Regions from separate parts of the Neorhizobium sp. CSC1952 genome, predicted to be linked through region 1. Evidence: predicted binding sites of a transcription regulator. Region 1 holds the regulator's gene; the other holds the start of a gene.
What was found. Region 1 encodes PhoB, which activates phosphate uptake and scavenging genes when phosphate is short. Its sites were predicted from a motif close to TGTCATNNANCTGTCAT; they were not measured.
Positions count from the first base shown of each region.

Region 2: the regulator PhoB is predicted to act here: its motif matches at 1,510-1,526, upstream of QTA58_RS11030 (DUF2794 domain-containing protein).

Region 1 is NZ_CP128416.1:1,064,907-1,076,967, reverse strand. Features, by position in the region: gene ppk2 (polyphosphate kinase 2) at 1-733, opposite strand, end outside; gene phoR (phosphate regulon sensor histidine kinase PhoR) at 908-2,188, shown strand; gene QTA58_RS05565 (substrate-binding domain-containing protein) at 2,383-3,417, shown strand; gene pstC (phosphate ABC transporter permease subunit PstC) at 3,603-5,087, shown strand; gene pstA (phosphate ABC transporter permease PstA) at 5,084-6,403, shown strand; gene pstB (phosphate ABC transporter ATP-binding protein PstB) at 6,418-7,233, shown strand; gene phoU (phosphate signaling complex protein PhoU) at 7,277-7,990, shown strand; gene phoB (phosphate regulon transcriptional regulator PhoB) at 8,033-8,716, shown strand; gene QTA58_RS05535 (PACE efflux transporter) at 8,736-9,170, opposite strand; gene QTA58_RS05530 (GcrA family cell cycle regulator) at 9,524-10,057, opposite strand; gene QTA58_RS05525 (aspartate aminotransferase family protein) at 10,466-11,662, shown strand; gene argF (ornithine carbamoyltransferase) at 11,717-12,061, shown strand, end outside.
Region 2 is NZ_CP128416.1:2,242,092-2,248,027, reverse strand. Features, by position in the region: gene QTA58_RS11040 (Bax inhibitor-1/YccA family protein) at 1-356, shown strand, start outside; gene QTA58_RS11035 (GNAT family N-acetyltransferase) at 483-1,040, shown strand; gene QTA58_RS11030 (DUF2794 domain-containing protein) at 1,100-1,489, opposite strand; gene QTA58_RS11025 (thioredoxin family protein) at 1,786-2,535, opposite strand; gene QTA58_RS11020 (sulfite exporter TauE/SafE family protein) at 2,748-3,473, opposite strand; gene acnA (aconitate hydratase AcnA) at 3,676-5,936, opposite strand, start outside.

The sequences.
Region 1 (12,061 bases):
CCCAGGGCGTTTCCTTCGTATGGGTCTTGTCGAGCATCACGTCGCGCTTTTCGGTGTAGTCGTCCCACTTGTTGAGCGCGGCGACATCCATCGGCGACAGCTTCCAGATCTTGAGCGGGTCGTGCCGGCGGTCGTGGAAGCGCTTGAGCTGCATCTCGCGGCCGATATCCAGGTAGAATTTGAAGAAGAGGATGCCCTCGTCGAAGATCGTGTCCTCGAAACGCGGCACCGCCTTCATGAAATCCTTGTATTGCTCCGGCGTGCAGAATCCCATGACCGGCTCGACGCCGGCCCGGTTGTACCAGGAACGGTCGAAGAGCACGATCTCCCCCGAAGTCGGGAAATGCGAGATGTAGCGCTGGAAATACCATTGCCCCGCTTCCGTCTCGGTCGGCTTGTTGAGCGCCACGACGCGGGCGGAACGGGGGTTGAGATAGGCATGGATGGAGAAGATCGTGCCGCCCTTGCCGGCTGCGTCGCGGCCTTCGAAAAGCGCCATCAGCCGTTTGCCGCTCGCCTTCAGCCAGAACTGCACCTTCACCAGTTCGATCTGCAGTTTCTCCAGCTGCTTCTCGTATTTCTCCCTGTCCATCTTGTCGTCATAGGGATAGCCGCCCGATTCGAGCGCGTGCTCCTCGATCCAGCCCGGCAATTTCGGATCGTCGATATCGAAACGCTTGAACTTGCCGTTGATGTCGAGAGTGACTGCCCGGCTTCCGGTCGCATCCGCCATGATCTTTTCCCTCCAATACGCCGACAGGGCGAACTTCATATGTAACGCAAGTTCGAAATTCCGCTACAGCCCTGTGCGTCTTGATTTTTATGATATTCATCGGAAGCGATGCATATCTGTCATGCAAGGGATATATGAGCACGCGTTCAACTCAATGAGGCTGCAGGTCGGGTCGTGGGGTCGGTTCAGGAGAAATGGCGGAAGGCTTGGGATGCGCTCAGTGCGGGGGTCCGGCGTGAAAGGCCCCTGCTGCTGCTCCTGACGCTGCTCGCCTTGCTCGCCTTTCTGGCCGGCATGCAATGGCCGGGCGTCGTCGTGGGCTGGCTGCTTCTGGTGCTCGTCGTCGTGGCGCGCAGGCCGGCCGCGCCGCCGGTCGAGGAACCGCAGGTCGTCGAGGATGAGGAGCCGGTCTTCGATCCGTTGCCGCAGGTGGCCGCGACGCTCGGCGCGCTGGACACCCCGGCTTTCGTGCTCGGCGGCGACGCCACCGTCCTTTTCCAGAACAAGGCGGCGGAGAAGGCTTTCGGCATCTTGCCGGCCGGGTCGCATCTGTCCGCGAGACTGCGTTCGCCGGGCATTCTCGACATGGTGCGCGAGACCATCGCGACCGATGAGCCGAATCAGATCGAGCATTCTGAGCGTCTTCCTTCGGAACGCGTCTACACCCTGCGCATCGCGCCGATCGATCTCAGCCAGCCGGTGCCCCACGGTCCGGAGAGCGCGGCGGAAAAGCTGTATCTTCTGTCCTTCCGGGACATTTCAGAACTGCGCCGCATCGACCGCATGCGCTCGGATTTCGTCGCCAATGCCAGCCATGAACTGCGCACGCCGCTTGCCTCGCTGAGGGGCTTCATCGAGACCCTGCAGGGGCCGGCACGTTCCGATCCGGCCGCCCAGGAGCGCTTCCTCGCCATCATGTTCGACCAGGCGACGCGCATGAGCCGCCTGGTCGACGACCTGATGTCGCTCTCGCGCCTCGAGCTCAAGTCCCACATCGCGCCCGACCAGACGATCGATCTGAAGCCGCTGATCGGCCATGTGCGGGATGCGCTGCTGCCGCTTGCCGACGATCTCGGCGTCGAGATCCGCACCCATCTGCCGGAAGGCAAGGTGGAGGTGCTGGGCGATCGCGACGAACTCGTCCAGGTTTTCGAGAACCTGATCGAAAATGCCTGCAAGTACGGACAGGAAGGCAAAGTCGTCGACGTTTACCTCAGGAACGGCGCTTCCGAACCGGTGGAAGTCGCTGTCGTCGACCACGGGCCGGGCATTCCGGCCGAACATGTTCCGCGGCTGACCGAGCGCTTCTACCGCGTCAGCGTGGCCGACAGCCGCTCCAAGAAGGGCACGGGTCTGGGCCTTGCGATCGTCAAGCATATCCTGACCCGCCACAGGGCCCGCCTGATCGTGAAGTCGGAAGTCGGCAAGGGAAGCGAGTTCACCGTGCGGTTTTGACATAAAGCCATGCCGCTGCAAGGCTGTGCAGCGATTTTATGTAGTAATAACAATCATTTGATGTGTCACAAATGTTTCATCGAAGTGACATAAAACGAAGAGGCTACAACGGCTAAGACAAGCGGGCTGAGCGCCGGCGAGAGCGAGAGCCGGCGACGTTCGCATTCACACAAGCCCATGACGGGAGAGACCTCATGAACATCTTGAAACTTTCTGCAGCAGCCCTCGTGGCCTCCGTTGCGTTTGCCGGTGCTGCCGCTGCGCGCGACCAGGTCCAGGTTGCCGGTTCCTCCACCGTTCTTCCCTACGCGAAGATCGTTGCCGAAACTTTTGCCGAGACCTTCCCGAACTTCAAGGCTCCGGTCGTTGAATCCGGCGGCACGGGCGGTGGTCTGAAGGCATTCTGCTCCGGCGTCGGCGAAGGCACCATCGACGTCGCCAACGCTTCGCGCCCCATCAACAAGAGCGAGCTGGAAGCCTGCAAGGCCGCCGGCGTCACCGATATCCAGGAAATCCGCATCGGCTACGACGGTATCGTTTTCGCGGCCGACTCCAGCAATGGCGACATGAAGATCGAGCCGAAGGACCTCTACAAGGCTCTTGCCGCTGAAGTCGTTGTGGACGGCAAGCTCGTCGCCAACCCGTACAAGAACTGGTCCGAGATCAACCCGACCCTGCCGAAAGGCCCGATCGCCGCCTACATTCCGGGCTCCAAGCACGGCACCCGCGAAGTCTTCGAAGAGAAGATCATGTCCGAAGGCTGCAAGGAAGCCGGCGCCGCCGACGTCATCAAGGGCCTCGTTTCGGATGCCAAGCAGGCTGCGGCCAAATGCATCGCCGTTCGCAAGGATGGCGTGTCGGTCGACATCGACGGCGACTATACCGAGACGCTCGCCCGCATCGCGGCCAACAAGACCGGCGTCGGCGTTTTCGGTCTGGCCTTCTATGAAAACAACATGGACAAGCTGAAGGTCGCGACCGTCAAGGACATCGTTCCGTCGACGGAAACCATCTCTTCCGGCCAGTATCCGGTTTCCCGCCCGCTCTTCTTCTACGTGAAGAAGGCTCACCTCGGCGTCATCCCGGGCCTCAAGGAATATGTGGAATTCTTCGTCTCCGACGACATGGTCGGCCCCGAGGGCCCGCTTGCCGAATACGGCCTCGTCGCTGCTCCGGACGACCAGCGTGAGCAGGTCCGCAAGGACTTCGAAGCCGGCAAGACCATGTAATGAAATGATCGGCGCCGCCCTCTGGCGGCGCCGATTTTCCTTGATCGGGCTGTTCATCGCAGCTCGAGGCGCCGCAGGAAAAGCGGCGGTCGACGCGCACGGCGCGGACGCGGATGCGATCGGTTCCGATGAGCGGAGCTGGGCGGTATGGGTTGCCGCCATCGGCGGTAGGCCGGGGGATTCTGATGAGTACATCATTGATATTATTGATTGTGGCGTTGATCGGCATTGCCGGATACGTTGCCGGCGCGCGGCGCGCCATGGCGCTTGCCGGCGGACTGTCGTCCAAACTGCATTCCCGACCGGGATATTACGGGTCGTTCATCGCCCTGTGGGCGATCGTTCCCGCCTTGCTGATCCTTGCGGTTTGGCTTGTCGCCAGCCCGATCTACATCAATTCTTCCGTTCGTTCGGGCTTCCCCGAAGAGGTGAAGGCTCTCTCCGAGGCCGAGCAGGGGCTGAACTTCGGCATGGTGAGCTCGCTTGCGCGCGGCATGAACGTGCTGTCGCTGGAAGAGATCGAGCGGGTGGGCAGCAATCCGGCCGAGCTGCGCGCCGCGCTCGGCGCCAAGGGCGTGCCGCTCGCGGGTGAGCCGCAGCCCTTCATGGTCGAGGCCGCCGGCGAGCTGAACACCATGACCGCGTTGAGCCGGACGGCGATGACGATCGTGGTGCTCGCCGCGTCGCTGGCCGGTGCGCTGCTCGCGTTCCGCCAGATCGCTCCCCGTTTCCGCGCCCGCAACCGGGTCGAGAAGGTCATCCTGGCCAGTCTCGTCGTCGCGTCGTCCATCGCGATCCTCACGACGATCGGCATCGTCCTGTCGATGCTGACGGAAGCGGGACACTTCTTTGCACGCGTGCCCGCCTGGGAATTCTTCTTCGGCACCGTCTGGGATCCGCGCTTCGCGGCCGCCGGCGCGACCGACTCGGAAGGCCAGTTCGGCCTGATCCCGCTGCTTCTCGGCACGCTCTATATCGGCCTGGTGGCGATGCTCGTCGCGGTCCCGGTCGGTCTTTTCTCGGCCATCTACATGTCCGAGTATGCCTCGCCGAAGGTGCGTTCGATCGCCAAGCCGCTGCTTGAAGTCCTTGCCGGCATCCCGACCATCGTCTACGGCTTTTTCGCCCTGACTGTTGTCGGTCCCTTCCTGCGCGATCTCTCCTCGCAGGTGAATGGCCTGCTGACCGGCGACTACATGAACTTCATCCAGGCGCAAAGCGTGCTGACGGCCGGTTTCGTCATGGGCATCATGCTGATCCCTTACGTTTCCTCGCTGTCCGACGACATCATCACCGCCGTGCCTCGCGCCCTGCGCGACGGTTCGCTCGGTCTCGGCGCGACCCGCTCCGAAACCGTCAAGCGCGTGACGTTGCCCGCAGCGCTTCCGGGCATCGTCGGCGCCATCCTGATGACCGCTTCCCGCGCCATCGGCGAGACCATGATCGTCGTGCTGGCCGCCGGCGTCGCCGCCCGCATCCAGTTCGATCCCTTCGAGCCGATGACGACGGTGACGGTCAAGATCGTCAGCCAGCTGACGGGCGACCTCGAGTTCACCTCGCCGCAGACCCTGGTGGCCTTCGCGCTCGGCATCACGCTCTTCGCGATCACGCTTTGCCTCAACATCTATGCACTCTACATCGTGCGCAAATATCGGGAGCAGTACGAATGACCGATGCACTTTCTCCCGCAGCAGGCATCCCCAAGGCCAAGCCCGCCCGTCGCGATATCGGCATCAAGCGCCGTTACGCCGCCGAACGCCGCTTCCGCGCCTATGGCATAGCCGCCCTGTCCTTCGGCATCATCTTCCTGCTGATCCTCATCTGGTCGGTCGTCTCCAAGGGCTATACCGCCTTCCAGCAGACGATGATCACCGTGCCGGTCGAGTTCTCCGAGCAGGTCATCGACCCGCAGAACGAGCGGGCCACCGATCCGCAGAAGTTGATGACGGCGAACTACCCGATCCTCGCCCGCAACGCGGTTGCCAAGGTGCTCGGCGTGGCCGAGAACGACCGTGCCGGGCTGCGCGCCGTCAACCAGATGATCTCGGATGGCGTCCGCACCCAGCTTCGCGACATGGTCGTCGCCAATCCGTCGCTGATCGGCACGACGCAGACCGTCTCGCTGCTGGCCGCAGGCGATCTCGACTCCGCCTTCAAGGGCCAGATCGATCTTTCGGTTCCCGAGACCAACCGCAAGGTTTCCGACCGCCAGGTGGGCTGGATGAACCAGCTTGCCGAAAGCGGCGCGCTGGCGAAGCACTTCAATACCGGCATTTTCGTCAATGGCGCGTCGAGCCGTCCGGAGGCCGCCGGCGTCGGTGTCGCCCTCATCGGTTCGTTCTACATGATGCTGATCGTGCTGGTCCTGTCGCTGCCGATCGGCGTCGCCGCCTCGATCTATCTCGAGGAATTCGCCCCGAAGAACAGGTTCACCGACCTGATCGAGGTGAACATCAACAACCTCGCTGCCGTCCCCTCGATCGTCTACGGTCTTCTCGGGCTTGCCGTCTTCGTCAACTTCGCCGGCCTGCCGCGCTCCGCTTCCCTGGTGGGTGGCCTGGTTCTGACCCTGATGACGCTGCCGACGATCATCATCGCCACGCGCGCGGCGCTGAAGGCGGTGCCGCCATCGATCCGCGCGGCCGCCCTCGGCCTCGGCGCCTCCAAGATGCAGACGATCTTCCATCACGTCCTGCCGCTTGCCATGCCGGGCATCCTGACCGGGACCATCATCGGTCTCGCCCACGCGCTCGGCGAAACCGCACCGCTGCTTTTGATCGGCATGGTCGCCTTCGTGGCCAACTATCCGACCACGCCGCTCGATCCCTCGACGGCGCTGCCGGTGCAGATCTACATGTGGGCGAACGAAGCCGAGCGCGCGTTCGTCGAGCGTACCTCGGGAGCGATCATCATCCTGCTCCTGTTCCTCATCGTAATGAACGTTGGCGCAATTCTCTTGCGGCGGCGCTTTGAGCGTCGCTGGTAGAAGGAGTAGATACGATGAACATGATGTCGGAAGCAGCAGTTGAAAAGGCGCTGGACCAGAAGATGAGTGATGTTTCGCATAAGATGATCGGCAAGGACGTGTCCGTGTATTACGGCGAGAAGCGAGCGCTTTTCGACGTGAACCTCAACGTCCGCGAAAACACCGTGACGGCTCTTATCGGTCCCTCTGGCTGCGGCAAGTCCACCTTCCTGCGCTGCCTCAACCGCATGAACGACACGATCGAGAATTGCCGCGTCACCGGCAAGATCACCCTCGATACGGACGATATCTACGATCCGCAGATCGATGTCGTCGAACTGCGCGCCCGCGTCGGCATGGTCTTCCAGAAGCCGAACCCGTTCCCGAAGTCGATCTACGAGAACATCGCCTACGGCCCGCGCATCCACGGGCTGGCCAGGAACAAAGCCGACATGGACCAGATCGTCGAGGCGAGCCTCCAGCGCGCCGGCCTGTGGACGGAAGTCAAGGACCGCCTGCATGAATCCGGCACCGGCCTTTCGGGCGGCCAGCAGCAGCGCCTCTGCATCGCCCGCGCGGTCGCCGTATCGCCGGAAGTCATCCTCATGGACGAACCCTGCTCGGCGCTCGACCCGATCGCGACCGCCAAGGTCGAGGAGCTCATCCACGAGCTGCGCGCCAACTACACGATCGTCATCGTGACGCACTCGATGCAGCAGGCCGCCCGTGTGTCCCAGCGCACCGCCATGTTCCACCTCGGCCAGCTGGTCGAGGAGAACGACACGGACAAGATGTTCACCAACCCGGACGACCAGCGCACCCAGGATTACATCATGGGCCGTTTCGGCTGATCGGCCGGCTGTGCCGCCTGACATCAATTTCGAGGATTAGAAGATGGCATCGACCCATATCCTGTCGGCCTACGACGACGAACTGAAATATCTGAGCCGCCGCATTTCCGAAATGGGCGGTCTTGCCGAGCAGATGTGCTCGGACGCCGTACGCGCGCTTGTGAATTCCGACTCGGCGCTTGCCCAGAAGGTCATCTCCGACGACGTGATCCTGGATCACGCCGAGCGCGAGATCCAGGACAAGGCGATCGTCACGATCGCCAAGCGCCAGCCGATGGCGTCCGACCTGCGCGAGATCGTCGGCACCTTGCGCATCGCCGGCGATCTGGAACGCGTCGGCGATCTCGGCAAGAACACCGCCAAGCGGGTCATCGCGGTTCAGGGCACCGGCGTGCCGCGCAAGCTTGCCCGCGGCATCGAGCACCTTTCCGATCTCGCGCTCGTGCAGCTCAAGGAAGTGCTCGACGTCTATGCGAGCCGGTCCGCCGAGAAGGCGGAAGCGATCCGCATCCGCGACGAGGAAATCGACGCGATGTACACGTCCCTGTTCCGCGAGCTCCTCACCTACATGATGGAGGATCCGCGCAATATCACCACCTGCACGCATCTGCTGTTCTGCGCCAAGAACATCGAGCGGATCGGCGACCACGCCACCAACATCGCCGAGACGATCTACTACATGACGACGGGTGCCCAGCCGGAAGGCGAGCGTCCGAAGGACGATACGTCGAACACGCTCGGCGCCGTTACCGAGTAAAAACGGCACCGAATGACGGAATGCTGACGGAGCAGGGTGAGAATGCTGCCAAAAATCGCTGTCGTGGAGGATGAGGAAGCGCTGAGCGTGCTTCTTCGCTACAATCTCGAAGCCGAAGGTTATGACGTCGAGACGATCCTGCGGGGGGACGAGGCCGAGATAAGGCTTCAGGAGCGCACGCCGGATCTTCTGATCCTCGACTGGATGCTGCCCGGCGTTTCCGGCATCGAACTCTGCCGGCGCCTGCGCATGCGCCCGGAAACCGAGCGCCTGCCGATCATCATGCTGACGGCCCGCGGCGAGGAGAGCGAGCGTGTCCGCGGCCTGGCCACGGGTGCGGACGACTATGTGGTCAAGCCCTTCTCGACGCCGGAGCTTATGGCCCGCGTCAAGGCGATGCTGCGGCGGGCGCGCCCGGAAGTGCTCTCCAGCGTTCTGCGCTGCGGCGACATCGAGCTCGACCGCGAGACCCACCGCGTGCATCGCAAGAGCCGTGAGGTCCGCCTCGGCCCGACGGAATTCCGCCTGCTGGAGTTCCTGATGGCATCGCCCGGCCGCGTCTTCTCCCGTTCGCAGCTCCTGGACGGCGTCTGGGGCCACGACATCTACGTGGACGAGCGCACAGTCGACGTGCATGTGGGGCGCCTGCGCAAGGCGTTGAATTTCTCCAACATGCAGGATGTCATCCGCACCGTCCGCGGTGCGGGTTATTCGATGGAATCCTGATCGCTGGAAGAGGCGCGCGTCATCGCGCCTCAGCCTCCTGCCATTCCGGCAGCGGAAACAGCCGGTCGTAGGCCCAGTTGAAGGCGAAGGCATAGAAGACGTAGAAGACGGCAAAAGCCACGTCCATGACCAGCGCTTCCCACAGGCTGATATCGAGATACCAGGCGACGAAGGGCAGAAGCACGATCAGCAGGCCTACCTCGAAAAGGATGGCATGGCCGACGCGGATTGCCGGCGTTTTCTGCGTGCCGCCGGTCAGCCGCCGCATCAGATGGTCGAAACCGAGATTGTAGAGATAGTTCCAGCCGGTCGCGATCGTCGCACCGCCGATTGCGATGACGCCGATGTCGGAGAGCGGTTTGCCGAAGGCAAGCGCCCCGAGCGGCGTGACGATGAGAAGCGCGATGACTTCGAAGCTGATGGCGTGGCGGATACGGTCGCGGGTCGAGCGCATGATATTCCCCGGTGGGTTCGTTCCGGGTCGTCCCGGAGTTTTGGCCCGATATTGGGGGAGGTCGTCCTCGCATCCTTGAGATAGGTGCTTTCGCACTGCTCGGCAAGCCGCGGCAGGGCATAGCTGCCATGCACACGAAAAAAGCGGGCCTCGAAGCCCGCTTCAGCTTGATGACAAATCTTGCGTCTCGCTCGGCGTCATCCTCGGCCTTGTGCCGAGGATCTGTAAACATCGATGGTTTGCAGATGCTCGGGACAGGCCTGAGCAAGACGATCAGAGATTTTCGAACCTTTGTCGGCAGTCTGAAGCGATCTCGAAGCCCGCTTTCAATTCATTCTCGTGCCGCGTTCGTGTCAGGCCCGGGCACTCGCCCTGCGGCGGTCGTGAACCGGCTGATAGGCAAGCCGCGTGTGATAGCCGCAATAGGGCGAATTGTCCGGGGAGTCGCAGCCGCAGAAGTGGAAATCTTCCTTGAGCGGATCGCCGACCGGCCACTTGCAGGTGCGCTCGGTGAGTTCCGTCAGGGCGAGGCGACGGGAGATCGGCACCACCACATTGGCGGCCGGACGATATTCCATCTCCTCGAAAGCCTCGACTTCGATCTCTTCCTTGAGAAGAGTTGCGCCGACCGCGCGGGCGACGGTCCGGGTGGCGACGCGCGACGCATAGTTCGGAGCCCGGGGCGCCGATGTGGTCCGCTTGGCGGCCGAACGGCCCGTGGCCACCGTGCCGCCGGCTTTCGCCCGGCCCGGCAGGCTGAGGCGGTGCACCTTGCCGATCACGGCATTGCGGCTCACGCCTCCGAGCTGTGCGGCGATCTGGCTGGCGCTCAAGCCTTCCGACCACAATCTCTTCAGTTTTTCGACGCGCTCGTCTGTCCAGTTCATGCCCGTTCTCCGCCTTTGGACGTTGCAGGCATGCAGAATCCTTCCACCTTTGCTGCAGACATCATTCCGCAACACCCACTACATCTATGCTTGAGGTGACTAGTTCCGCCGCATGCAGTCTAGTAATTGACGATTAACCTAGTGTGAGGCTGACTCCGTGGCAAGAGTCGGGAGAATCTGCAGGAATCGATTTCTTGGTTTTCCCCAACTTGCTGTTGGAGAGAGTCATTTTTGTCACATATGCAGGCGCCTGCCTGTTTCTTTAGCAAAGCCGGCTAAGGTGCCGGGCTTTGTTGACATTCGGGCCCTAAACCCCGATAGTGCCCCCGCCGCCCCATTGGGCGGCATTTTTGATTTTTCCGGCCGTTTTGGCCGGTCTTTCGGACTGCCTAGAGGAGTGATGTCGCCATGGCTGAAGCCGCGCTTTTCGACACCTTTGCCCGGGCCCCGTTGCGCTTCGAACGCGGCGAGGGCGTATGGCTCGTGACGGAAAGCGGCGAGCGATATCTCGATTTCGGATCGGGCGTCGCGGTCAACTCGCTCGGCCATGCCCATCCCCATCTCGTCGAGGCGCTGAAGGCTCAGGCCGAGAAGGTCTGGCACACCTCCAATCTCTATGAAGTGCCGGGCCAGGAGACCCTGTCGCGTCGCCTCGCCGAGAAATCCTTCGCGGACAAGGTGTTCTTCACGAATTCCGGTGCGGAGGCGCTGGAATGCGCCATCAAGACGGCCCGCCGGTACCAGTATGTGAAGGGCCATCCGGAACGTTTCCATATCGTGACCTTCGAAGGGGCCTTCCACGGCCGCACGCTTGCGACCATCGCCGCCGGCGGTCAGGCGAAGTATCTGGAAGGCTTCGGGCCGAAGGTCGAAGGGTTCGACCAGGTGCCTTTCGGCGATCTGGAAGCTTTGAAAGCCGTCGTCACGGAAAAGACGGCTGCTATTCTCATCGAGCCGATCCAGGGCGAGGGCGGTATCCGTCCGGTTCCGAAGGAATTCCTGCAGGCGCTGCGCAAGATCTGCGATGACAACGGCCTGCTCCTGGTTTTCGACGAGGTGCAGACGGGCGTCGGCCGCACCGGCAAGCTCTTTGCCTACGAGTGGTCGGGCGTCGCGCCGGATATCATGGCGCTTGCCAAGGGCATCGGCGGCGGTTTCCCGCTCGGCGCCTGCCTCGCGACCGCGGACGCGGCTTCGGGCATGACGGCCGGCACCCATGGCACGACCTATGGCGGCAATCCGCTCGCCGTCGCCGTCGGCAATGCCGTTCTGGACGTGATCCTGGACGACGGGTTTCTTCAGCATGTCCGCGACGTGGCCCTTGTCTTCCGACAGGGTCTCGCAGCGCTCAAGGATCGCTTCCCGAACGTCATCGAGGACGTCCGCGGCGAAGGCCTGTTGCTGGGCGTCAAGGCCAAGGTGCCCGCCGGCGATCTCGTCGTCGCCATGCGCAACGAACATCTGCTGGGCGTCCCGGCCGGCGACAATGTGGTGCGCCTCCTGCCGCCGCTGACCGTCACCGCCGAGGAGGCCCGCGAGGGGCTTGCCCGCCTTGAAAAGGCGGCGGAAAAGCTTTCCTCCGCCGAACTGAAGAAATCCGCCTGAGGGGCAGGAAGAGGGCGCCATTCGATGGTTCCCTCTCGATAGGGAACCGTTAAGATGGCCGCACCGAAGCATTTTCTCGATCTTTCCGCCATGTCCTCGGCGGATCTCAGGACGATCCTCGACGACGCCAAGACGCGCAAGCAGGCGACCAAGGCCGGCACGGCGGAAAAGCCGCTTGCCGGCAAGATGCTGGCGATGATCTTCGAAAAGCCGTCGACGCGTACCCGCGTCTCCTTCGATGTCGGCATGCGCCAGCTCGGCGGCGAGACGCTTTTCCTCTCCGGCACCGAGATGCAGCTCGGCCGCGCCGAAACGATCGGCGATACGGCGAAGGTCCTGTCCCGCTATGTCGATGCGATCATGATCCGCACCACGGACCATGCGCGCCTCGTCGAAATG
Region 2 (5,936 bases), 1.2 Mb from region 1:
TCTTCGTCACGGCCGCCTCCTTCGGCGCGCTGTCGCTCTATGGCTACACGACCAAGAAGGACCTGTCCGCGATGGGTTCGTTCCTGATCATGGGCCTCTTCGGCCTGATCATCGCGTCCATCGTCAACATCTTCCTGGCTTCGTCTGCCCTCGGCTTCGCCATCTCCGTGATCGGCGTGCTGATCTTCGCAGGCCTCACCGCCTACGACACGCAGAAGATCAAGGAAATGTACTTCGATGGCGACGACGTGGCCGTCATGGGCCGCAAGGCGATCATGGGCGCTCTGACGCTCTACCTCGACTTCATCAACCTCTTCATGTTCCTGCTGCAGTTCCTCGGCAATCGCAACGAATAACGGCACAGGACAATGAATACGAAGAAGGCGGCTTTCGGGCCGCCTTTTTTGTTGCCTGCCGCCGAAACGCGGCATAGGCTCGGCCGTTCTCACCAGCGACCTGCCCCAACCAACCGCCCTTTCCCGATGACCTTCCACCTCCGCGACGCCAGCCCAGCCGATCTTCCCGCCATTACTGAAATCTACCGCGACAGCGTGCTGAACGGCACCGCGAGCTACGAGATCACCCCGCCGGACCAGGCGGAGATGACGAGCCGGTTCGAGGGGATCAGGAGCAAGGGCTATCCCTATATCGCCGCCGAGGGCGAAGGCGGCGCGTTCCTCGGCTATGCCTATGCCTCTGCATTCCGCACCCGTCCCGCCTATCGCTGGCTGGTCGAGGATTCGATCTACCTCGCACCGGAAGCGCGCGGCCGAGGCGTCGGAAAGGCGCTTTTGAAGGAATTGCTCGTCCGCTGCGAAGCGCTCGGCTTCCGGCAGATGATCGCGGTCATCGGCGGCGCGAGCGCCGCTTCCGTCTCGCTTCATCGAAGCCTCGGCTTCGAGATGACCGGCACGCTGAAAGGCACCGGCTTCAAGCACGGAAAATGGCTGGACACGGTCCTGATGCAGATCAGCCTCGGCGAGGGCACCGCCACGAGCCCCGATCCGAACACCTATCCCGGCTCGCTGTTTGCCGAATAAAGCGAGCTGCCCGAAAGGCGGTCGGGATACGGGTGCGATCAATCCAAAGGTGAGGTCGATCAGTCGATCAGTTTCAACACCTTGTCGAAGACCTTGAGCACCTGCGGCAGCTCATGGCCGCGCTTGAGGATCGTGCCGTGCGTGTTGAGCACGCTATAGGCCCCCTGCTTGTTGGCGAGCTTCGGATTCTTCTCGATCCGGAAGAGCGGCATTTCGCCCGACCGCTTGAAGACGGAAAACACCGCCCGGTCCTTGAGGTGGTCGATCGCGTAATCCTTCCACTCCCCTTCGCCGACCATCCGGCCGTAGATTCTGAGAATCGCGTCGAGTTCGCGCCGGTGGAAGGTTACCGGAACGGGATCGCGGCTCTGCCGATATTCACTGAGGTTGACGACGACGGCTGTGTCCCGGGGTCTTTCGCCCCCCGGCAATTCCGGCTGATCGGTCATCAAGGCTCCCAACTCGTCAAATGTCAGAGGTGTGACAGTGTGCCCGAGAGTCGCGAAAAAGCAACCCCGGCGCCTCCCCTGTGGACGGGCCGCACGTTTTTATTCTTGCCCCATTTCGAACAAAACAGTGCCCGATTTCGAAGCGAGATTGCTTGCGTTGGTTGGCGCGGTTCTCGCGCCATATGGCCCGGTCTGGTACATTGACCCTTACCCCCAGCCCCCCAATGTTTCTGGATCGGGCCGCCGACACCTCACCTGAACCCGAAGAACGAGACGGCCCCGCGCAGGGGCTTGGATCAGTATTTCTTGCGCCCGGCCATCAGGATCGTGGCGCCGAGGATCGCGGCCGGCTCGCCGCCGGGACCGGAGGCCTGCAGCAGGATCGCGCAGCCATCCTTCTTGGATTTGCCCATCAGCTTGCCCGGCAGGGTCAGCTTCATGCTCTGGCCGTCCCACGTGCCGACGGACTGCACGTCATAGACGGCGTGCCAGTATTCCATGTTCTTGCCGCTGTTCTCGCCCTTGGTCACCTCCACCTGCTGGTGCTTGGTGAAATAGGCGACCACGACGTCCGCCTGCCCCTTGCCGGCGCCGATCTCGATCTCGATCTGGTCGCCGCGCATGGCCGCAGTTACCGGCACGATCAGTCCCTTGCCTGCCGCGCCGAGTTCCATGATCTTGCTGTTGATGACGGAAATATCCGTTCCCTTCACATGATCGCGGCCGTTGATGATCGCCTGCGGCGTGTAGACGCCGCTGCGGCCGAGCGTCTTGGCGTAGCCGTACTGCCGCTCGGTATTCTCCCTGGAGCTCAGGGTGTCGGTCCAGCCGAGATAGTTCCAGTAATCCACGTGATAGGAGAGCGCCACCACATCACCCTGCGCCGCCAGGTTCCCGAGTGTCGCATCGGCAGGCGGGCAGGACGAGCAGCCCTGGGAGGTGAAGAGTTCGACCACGCCCTTTGGCGCCCGTACCTCCCCCGCCAGCGCGACGCCCGCGTAAAGCAGGCCCGCAAGAAGGATTACGGAGCGGAAACGAAACGGCATAGGTGGCTGACCTCTTCATCAGGGTAACTGTTATCCACGATTGCCCGCGGCAATCAAGGGCGATCAACGGCTAACGCTCGGGCTGGCGGAAAGTAACCATCCCGCCGCCTCAAGAGAAAGTCACGAAGGGGTGAGGACCGGATAATTGATCACCTTCCTGACACATTCCCTTGGCCGCATCCCGCTCTCTGGCGGACTTCGTCAAATCAGCTTCAGCATGCCTGCGTGAAATAAACGGCGCCGACGCCGGTGACGATCCAGCGCGTCCAGGCACGGAAATTGGCGTCCGTCATCTTCTGCAGGATGTCGTTTCCGGCCCTTGCTCCGAGAATGGCGATCGGCGCGGCGATCAGGATGGAGGCCCAGTCGGCCGGCGGCAGCGCGGTCGCCGCGTTCCAGTAGAACACCACTTTGGTGGCGTGCGAGGCCACCTGCACCGCAGCCTTGGTGGCGATCACCTTGCGCCGGTCCATCATCGTGCGGATGAAGAAGATGTCGATCGTCGGGCCGGAAACGCCGACGCCCACCGTCAGCGCGCCCGCGATCAGCCCGCAGACGAGGGCATGGTGAGGCTTGGACGCGTCGAGTTGCAGCTTCGAGACCGGCAGCCAGACGAGGATCGGCATCAGGCCGATCGCGATCGACACCACGACAATGTCCGGCTGGTAGTCGACGATCAGCAGGACGATGCTCGAAATGACGAGGCCGAGGCCTAGGATGGCGAGAATCCTGTAGTCGATATAGGCCCGGGAAAACCAGGCGCGCGAGCCGTTCGACACCATCTGGATGACGCCATGGATGGCGATGGCTGTCCCGACCGGGTAGAGGAAGAGCAGGATCCAGAGCAGGATCAGCCCGCCTGCCATGCCGAAGATGCCCGAGAGCAGCGATGTCACGAAGACGGTGACGGCCATTCCGATGAGGATGACGACGGTCAAGGGCACGAGACCTTAGGTATTGGAAGCCGCCCCTCATCCGCCTGCCGGCACCTTCACCACATCGGGACAGGGAGAAGGGCACGGGCCGCAAACTCTTAAGTCCCCTCTCCCCGCATGCGGGGAGAGGGCCAGGGTGAGGGGCAGCCTAACTCACGTGGAAAATCAGTGACCCGCCGGCCTGGCCGGCGGGTGGCTGTTATCGTCAGGCGGCGAGATCGCGCAGAACGGTCTGCAGGATGCCGCCGTTGTTCATGTAGATGACCTCGTCGAGCGTATCGATGCGGCAGAGGATGTTGATTTCCTTCACCGTGCCGTCGCCATAGGTGATCTTGGCCTTCTTCCACTCGCGCGGCTTGATGTCGCCTTCGAGACCCTCGATGGTGACGGTCTCGTCGCCCTTGAGGTTAAGGCTCGCCCAGGTCGTGCCCTCTTCGAAGACGAACGGAACGACGCCCATGCCGACCAGGTTCGAGCGGTGGATGCGCTCGAAGGACTGGGCGATGACGGCCTTGACGCCGAGCAGGTTGGTGCCCTTCGCGGCCCAGTCGCGCGACGAGCCGTTGCCGTATTCGACGCCCGCGAAGATGACGAGCGGAACGCCCTCTTCCTTGTATTTCATCGCCGCGTCGTAGATCGACATCTCTTCCTTCGACGGATAGTGGATGGTGTAGCCACCTTCCTTGCCGTTCGGGCCGAGCATGTGGTTGCGGATGCGGATGTTGGCGAAGGTGCCGCGCATCATGACCTCATGGTTGCCGCGGCGCGTGCCGTACTGGTTGAAGTCGGCAACGCCGACCCCATGCTCGGTGAGATAGGCACCGGCGGGCGAAGCCGCCTTGATCGAACCGGCCGGCGAGATGTGGTCGGTGGTGATCTTGTCGCCGAAAAGGCCGAGGACGCGGGCGCCCTTGATGTCCTTGATCCCGGCGCCCTTCTTGCCCATGCCGACGAAGTAGGGCGGGTTCTGCACATAGGTCGACTGGTCGTCCCAGGCATAGGTCTGGCCGGCCGGAGCGTTGACCGCCTGCCAGTACTTGTCGCCCTTGAAGACGTCCGCATACTTGGTCTCGTAGAGTTCGCGGGTCACGTATTTCTGGATGAACTCCTGCACTTCGTGCGAGGTCGGCCAGATATCCTTGAGGTAGACCGGTTTGCCGTCCTTGTCCTCGCCGATCGGCTCCTTGGTCAGGTCCTTCTGCACCGTGCCGGCGAGCGCATAAGCGACGACGAGCGGCGGCGAAGCGAGGTAGTTGGCCTGGACGTCCGGCGAGATGCGGCCTTCGAAGTTGCGGTTGCCCGAGAGCACGCCGGAAACGATGAGGCCCTTGTCGTTGATCGTCTTGGAGATCGGCGCCGGCAGCGGACCGGAATTGCCGATGCAGGTGGTGCAGCCGAAACCGACGAGGTTGAAGCCGAGGGCGTCGAGGTCCTTCTGCAGGCCGGACTTGGCAAGGTATTCGCCGACGACCTGGGATCCCGGGGCGAGCGAGGTCTTGACCCACGGCTTGGACTTCAGGCCCTTGGCGACGGCGTTGCGGGCGAGAAGGCCGGCCGCGATCAGCACCGACGGGTTGGAGGTGTTGGTGCAGGACGTGATGGCGGCAATCGCCACGTCGCCATGGCCGAGGTCGAAGTCGGTGCCTTCGACCGCATAGCGATTGTTGAGCTGACCTGGCTTCTTGTATTCGCCTTCCAGCGACGTCGCGAAACCGGAAGCGATGTTTTCGAGCGCGATGCGGCCTTCCGGACGCTTCGGACCGGCCATCGAGGGAACGACGTCGCCAAGATCGAGTTCCAGCGTGTCGGTGAAGACGAGGTCGGAACCGTCGCCTTCGCGCCACATCCCTTGAGCCTTCGAATAGGCTTCGACCAGCGCGATGCGCTCATGTGTGCGGCCGGACATGGTGAGGTAGTTGATGGTTTCGCCGTCGACCGGGAAGAAGCCGCAGGTGGCGCCGTATTCCGGGCCCATGTTGCCGATCGTCGCGCGGTCGGCGAGCGGCATGTTGTCCATGCCCGGGCCGAAGAACTCGACGAACTTCGAAACGACGCCCTTCTTGCGCAGCATCTGCACGACGGTGAGCACCAGGTCGGTCGCGGTGACGCCTTCCTTCAGCTTGCCGGTCAGCTTGAAGCCGATGACTTCCGGCAGAAGCATGGAGACCGGCTGGCCGAGCATCGAGGCTTCCGCTTCGATGCCGCCGACGCCCCAGCCGAGAACGCCGAGGCCGTTGATCATCGTGGTGTGCGAGTCGGTGCCGACGCAGGTGTCCGGATAGGCGACGGTTTCGCCGTCTTCCTCGTTGGTCCAGACGGTCTGGCCGAGATATTCGAGGTTGACCTGGTGACAGATGCCGGTGCCGGGCGGAACGACGCGGAAGTTCTTGAACGCCTGTTGGCCCCATTTCAGGAAGCGGTAGCGTTCGCCGTTGCGCTGGTATTCAAGCTCGACGTTGCGGGCGA